2 regions of the Granulicatella adiacens ATCC 49175 genome follow, and region 2 is predicted to be linked to the other one. Evidence: a T-box and tRNA genes for the amino acid it is inferred to sense, from the RefSeq annotation. Region 2 holds a T-box; the other holds one or more tRNA genes.
The links. A T-box is a leader RNA that pairs with one kind of tRNA and senses whether it is charged. The one in region 2 lies ahead of thrS (threonine--tRNA ligase), so its partner is inferred to be a tRNA-Thr.

Region 1 (3,432 bases), 140 kb from region 2:
TTAGTGGCGCTACTCCCCAGTAACTTAACAGAAGAAAGTACGGCTCCAGCGATTGGGTTTATCGCCCACGTCGATACCGCAGATTTCAACGCTGAAAATATCAATCCACAAATTCACGAGAATTATAATGGAGAAGATGTGTTGCTAAATGCCCAGAAAAATTTGGTGATGACGGTCAGCGAGTTTCCAAATTTGAAGAATTATATCGGTGAAACGCTAATTACCACAGACGGGACTACACTGCTGGGTGCCGATGATAAGGCAGGGCTCGTTTCGGTATTAGAAGCGTGTTTGTACTTAATGGCTCATCCAGAGATTCCGCATGGCGATATATGGTTAGCATTTGGGCCTGACGAAGAAATTGGAAAGGGCGCACACCGTTTCAAAGCGGATAGAATGCCTGCAAAATTTGCCTATACTTTAGATAGTGGAGTGGTAGGAAAGTTAGAATATGAAACGTTTAATGCGGCTCGTGCAGTGGTGACAATTCACGGGACTAGTGTTCACCCAGGGCAAGCCAAAGATGTCATGGTGAATGCTTTAGCGGAAGCGGCAAAACTATTTGCTCACATGCCAGTGGATGAAGTGCCAGAACGTACAAGTGGGTACGAAGGATACTTTATGTTATCGAAACAATCAGGCGACATCGGTAAGGTTGAATTGGAATATATTATTCGTGATCACTCGATGGAGAAATTCGAAGAGCGAAAAGCGCAGTTCCAACAAATCGTCGATGCGCAAAATGCAACGTATGATGTGCCACGTATCGAATGTACGATTTACGATGAGTACTATAATATGTATGAAATCCTAAAAGACGATATGACTTCAGTTGAAGTAGCAATTGAGGCTTATAAAGAATGTGGTATCACGCCAGATATTCAACCATTCCGTGGAGGAACAGATGGATGTATTATTACTTATAAAGGAATCCCAACTCCAAACTTATTTACCGGAGCTGAGAACCTCCATGGGCAATACGAATTCGTAACTCTCGAAAGCATGCAAAAAGCCAGTGATGTAGTATTGAAGATAATTAAATTAGTACAAAATAAAAAGGTCGGGTAATTACTCGGCCTTATTTTTATAGATATTGATTACCATTAAAGTAAGATAAAAAAGATAAGGAATACATTATCATATGTTATAATGCATTACAAATACTTAGAATATTAATAAGGCAAGCTATTCGAAAGTAGGTTTAAAATGATTTTGAACAACAGAATAGGGAGATGTTTAGGATGAAAAAAGTAATGATTATTATTAATCCAACTTCTGGTGGAGAAAAAGCTTTGGATTATAAAGAAAAAATTGAAAACAAAGCGAAAGAATATTTTGACGTTGTTGAAACTAGAATAACTGAGAAAGCGAAAGACGCAACTATTTTTGCTGAAGAAGCTGTTAAAGAAAAAGCTGAAGCTGTAGTAGTGTTTGGTGGTGATGGTACCGTTAATGAAGTAATTTCAGGAATAGCTGAAAAAGAATATATTCCTAAACTAGGGATTATCCCAGGTGGGACAGGTAATTTAATTACAAAATTATTAGAAATCAGTCAAGATATTGACCAAGCGATAGAAGAACTCGATTTCAACAATACCAACGCTATTGATATTGGGAAAGCTAACGATCATTACTTTGGATATATTTTTAGTGTGGGATCCCTGCCAGAAGCCATTCACAATGTTGAGATTGAAGATAAGACAAAATATGGGGTTTTAGCCTATGCAATTAATACGATGAAATCGGTATTAAAAGATGAAGCGTTTATGATTCATGTTGAAACAGAGAATGGAAACTATCACGGAGAAGCTAGTCAAGTACTTGTTCTATTGTCCAACTATTATGCGGACAAAAAAATGTTTGATGAAAACAAGGATGGCTATGCTAATATATTGATTCTTAAAGATGCTTCTATCTTCTCAAAACTATCACTCATTCCTAATATATTAAAAGGGGATGTGGTTGAAAATGAAAATATCGAATATATTAAAGCAAAAAATATAAAAATTTCATCGGATTCCAAACTAGAGTCTGACGTTGATGGAGACCAATCAGACGATCTTCCAGTTCAGATTAAAATTTTTGGGAATCACGTTTCAGTTTACTCAGCTCCAAAAGAGTAAAGTGAATACTCGTACAAAAATAATAATAAAAAGCGTTCAAGAAGATTCATTTGACCTCTTCTTGAACGCTTTTCTAATAGATGCCGAAAACAGGGGTCGAACCTGCGACCTACGCGTTACGAGTGCGTTGCTCTGCCAACTGAGCTATTTCGGCTGATGTACTCTTTATTATACGAGCCTCTAAAAAGAAAGTAAAGACTTTATTGAAAAATCAATGAAAAAGGAATTAAAAAATTTTTTTAAAAAATAAATCATTTCGTTTGCAAACAGTTCTTGGTTATGATAAATTAATATCACTGTTGAGCGAACGTTCGCTTATAAAACAGTTTCAAAAAACTTTGAAAAAGTTGAATAAAAACTGTTGACAGTAAAAATGTCCTGTGATAGGATATAGAAGTTGTTGCAAAACAACGATTGACCTTTGAAAACTGAACAAAGAAGACGAACCAAATGTGTAGGGACTTCATTAATTTTAATGAAGAAACAACAATTTCTTATCTCTTAAAGAGATACAATAAGTCAGTAATTAAAATGAGCTTTTCAAAGCTCATGAAAATTCAAATTTTTCATGAGAGTTTGATCCTGGCTCAGGACGAACGCTGGCGGCGTGCCTAATACATGCAAGTCGAACGAGAGCGACCGGTGCTTGCACTGGTCAATCTAGTGGCGAACGGGTGAGTAACACGTGGGTAACCTGCCCATCAGAGGGGGATAACATCCGGAAACGGATGCTAAAACCGCATAGGTCTTCGAATCGCATGGTTTGAAGAGGAAAAGAGGCGCAAGCTTCTGCTGATGGATGGACCCGCGGTGCATTAGCTAGTTGGTGAGGTAACGGCTCACCAAGGCCGTGATGCATAGCCGACCTGAGAGGGTGATCGGCCACATTGGGACTGAGACACGGCCCAAACTCCTACGGGAGGCAGCAGTAGGGAATCTTCCGCAATGGACGCAAGTCTGACGGAGCAACGCCGCGTGAGTGAAGAAGGTTTTCGGATCGTAAAACTCTGTTGTTAGAGAAGAACAAGTGCTAGAGTAACTGTTAGCGCCTTGACGGTATCTAACCAGAAAGCCACGGCTAACTACGTGCCAGCAGCCGCGGTAATACGTAGGTGGCAAGCGTTGTCCGGATTTATTGGGCGTAAAGCGAGCGCAGGCGGTTCCTTAAGTCTGATGTGAAAGCCCCCGGCTCAACCGGGGAGGGTCATTGGAAACTGGGGAACTTGAGTGCAGAAGAGGAGAGTGGAATTCCATGTGTAGCGGTGAAATGCGTAGATATATGGAGGAACACCAGTGGCGAAGGCGACTC
Region 2 (3,432 bases):
CCCCAATTACTAATTGATAAGGAATTTTTTGAGTTTGAGAGGCACGAATCTTGTACCCCATTTTTTCATTACGGTCATCAAGTTCCACACGCATTCCTAAGCGAGCCATTTTTTCTTTCAACTCACGTGCAGCATCATAATGATGTTCTACACTTACAGGAATGATTGTTGCTTGAACTGGAGCTAACCAAGTTGGGAATGCTCCTTTGTACTCTTCGATTAAGTAAGCTACGAAACGTTCTGCAGTTGAAACAACCCCACGATGGATTACCACTGGACGGTGAGTGTTATCTCCATCTTCCCCAACATAGGTTAAGTCGAAGCGTTCTGGCAATAGGAAGTCTAATTGGATTGTAGACATTGTTTCTTCTAATCCCATTGCTGTACGGAATTGAATATCTAATTTTGGACCGTAGAATGCTGCTTCGCCGATAGCTTCGAAGTATTCTAATCCCATTTCATCCATTGCTTCTTTTAACATTGTTTCTGCTTTGTTCCACATTTCATCATCATCGAAGTATTTATGTTTATCTTCAGGATCACGATAGCTTAAACGGAAGCGGTAGTCTTTAACGTTGAAGTCACTATATACTTCGCGGATTAAGTCTAAGATACGTTTGAATTCGTCTTTAATTTGGTCTGGACGAACGAATGTATGTCCATCGTTAAGAGTCATTTCACGTACACGTTGTAACCCAGATAGGGCACCTGATTTTTCATAACGGTGCATCATTCCTAATTCAGCAATACGAATTGGTAATTCACGGTAGCTGTGGATGTGGTTTTTGTAAACCATCATGTGGTGAGGACAGTTCATTGGGCGTAATACTAATAATTCGCCATCACCCATATCCATTGGTGGGAACATATCTTCTTGATAGTGAGCCCAGTGCCCTGAAGTTTTGTAAAGACCTACATCAGCCATAACTGGAGTGTACACGTGTTGGTATCCAAGGCTAATTTCTTTATCCACAATGTAACGTTCGATTGTACGACGGATTGTAGCCCCTTTTGGTAACCAGAATGGTAATCCTGAACCAACTTCTTGACTAATCATAAATAAGTCTAATTCTTTCCCTAGTTTACGGTGATCACGTTCTTTGGCTTCTTCACGCATCTTCAAGAATTCTTTTAAGTCTGCTTTATCGAAGAATGCTGTACCGTAAACACGTTGCATCATCTTGTTGTTAGAGTCACCTCTCCAATAAGCTCCAGCAAGTGATAATAATTTGAAGACTTGGATACGTCCTGTTGAAGGAACGTGGATACCACGACATAAGTCAACGAAATCTTCTTGTTGGTAAACAGTGATTGTTTCGTCTTCAGGTAAACCATTAATTAACTCTACTTTATAAGGGTCATTTGCGAAGATTTCTAGCGCTTCCTTACGGCTTACTTCACGGCGAACGATTGGGTAGTTTTCTTTAACGATTTTCATCATTTCTGCTTCCACTTCTGGAAGAGCATCTTCTGTTAATTGATTTGGCATATCAGTATCGTAGTAGAATCCTGTTTCGATTGCTGGTCCTACCCCAAAGTGAATTCCTGGGTATAAACGAGTTAATGCGTGCGCTAATAAGTGTGCTGTTGAGTGACGTAAGATTCCTAATGCATCTTCATGATCTGGTGTAACGATTTCGATAGAAGCATCTTCTTCAATAGAACGGTCAAAGTCTACTAATTCTCCGTTCACTTTACCTGCTAATGCTTTTTTCGCTAAACTTTTACTAATACTTTCGGCAACTTCTTTTACTGTAATTCCTTTTGGAAACTCCTTAACGGCACCATCTGGAAAAGTAATTTTAATCATTGACATTTTCTTCCTTCTTTCCTTTTGAAAAATTTAAACCAAACAAAAAATCCCATAGTCTGCTACTGCAAACTATGGGACGTCATTCTCTACGTGGTTCCACCCAAATTCATTTGTCTCTCATTGACAAATCTTAAACGGACTAACGCTCCGATACGCCTTACTCTACTGATTTCAAGCAAGGATTCAAAAGTGGTAAAACTATTCCGGATAAAGTGTTGCACCAACCCACTTTTCTCTAAAATGTAACCAAGAGATAGTTTCTTGTCTTTTTCATCATTTTCAAATTATTTAGTTCATTAGTATTTAACCACTAATCTATTTTATTTTCAAGCATTTTAATTAAGATGGATTTCTGTGATTAATACCATCTACAAAAAATTCTTTTGCTAAGAAACGAATACGTTCGATCAGACGTTTTGCTTTAAGAAGCTCTTGGTCTCCTTTGTTCGAATGAGCAAAATGCGCTTCTAACTGTTCAATCGTGAAGTTCGATGTGAAGAACGTTGGTAATTCTTGCAACATACGGTGCTGTAAAATCACCATCAATACTTCATCTCTAAACCATGCACTATTCATTTCAGCACCAATATCATCTAGAACTAAAATAGGTGTATTTTTAATCGTCATTAGTTTTGATTCAACCGAATTTGTCGCAATCGCCTGTTTGATTTCTGAACTATAAGTTGGAACATTGACTAAAGTCGTCTCTATCCCATGTTCAGACAATTCATTCGCTAATGCCCCCATCATATAAGTCTTTCCAACTCCAAAAGGCCCTGCTAAGTATAAACCTTTTTGATATTCGGCATCCTCTGGTTTATATCCTTCGATGAATTTCAACAATTCCCCAATGACCTCTTGTCGTTCTGGCGTAAGCGCCGTATCTGAAAAACGTGCTTCTGCGATATTTTTCGGCATATTAATCGAATGAATCAATTTTCTACGTTTGCGTTCTCTTTCCTGGCGAATCGCTTCTTCTGTCCGACTATAATTTACTAAAATAAAACCATTATGCACTTCAAGTGATGGTTCTAATCCTGGAGCCTTTACAACTTGATGATTTTTTCTGGCATCTCTTTCCATAATGAATTCTAACAACGCAGAGGTTCCTTTACGAACGGCTTGCGGATCTAATTCACTTTTATGACGCTCTAAAAAAGATTTGACATCTTCATCAGAATAAATTTTTTCTTCGATGGCTTTTAAATTAGGAATCTTTTGATCCGCCTCTCTTTGATTTAATAATCCTTTAAAACCTTCCATTGTGGTCACCTCCATTATTGTTGTTCTTTTTGTTGACTCGTTTTTAATTTTGCAATTTGATTGGCCAAATGATTTGAAACTTGTTCTGGTTGACTCTTACTTGGTGTAGGCGTTTGTTTTTCCTTCGTCTTGGACTCTTTCGCCCACTCTGGTAATTGCTCTTGATAACCACTATTTTTTCTGTAGTTATTCTTACCTGCATTATGCAATTGCTGTTTCCGCTTAACCTCTCTTTGTAAATCACGGTTCCTTACAGCATCTATGGCCTCTTTAGCGCTTTGAATCCCTTTGGTCGCCCAGTCGTTAGCAATCGCATCTACAAAGTTCCTTGCAAGCGTCGCATGATCCAACTGAAC

Region 1: it encodes a tRNA-Thr, which carries the amino acid that the T-box ahead of thrS (threonine--tRNA ligase) is inferred to sense. The anticodon was not compared.

Annotation. Positions count from the first base shown of each region.
Region 1 is NZ_CP102283.1:1,619,382-1,622,813, reverse strand. It holds gene pepT (peptidase T) at 1-1,068, shown strand, start outside; gene NQ540_RS08005 (diacylglycerol/lipid kinase family protein) at 1,242-2,123, shown strand; tRNA gene NQ540_RS08000 (tRNA-Thr) at 2,205-2,277, opposite strand; rRNA gene NQ540_RS07995 (16S ribosomal RNA) at 2,688-3,432, shown strand, end outside.
Region 2 is NZ_CP102283.1:1,477,464-1,480,895, forward strand. It holds gene thrS (threonine--tRNA ligase) at 1-1,810, opposite strand, end outside; T-box leader at 1,883-2,096, opposite strand; gene dnaI (primosomal protein DnaI) at 2,153-3,076, opposite strand; gene NQ540_RS07245 (DnaD domain protein) at 3,091-3,432, opposite strand, start outside.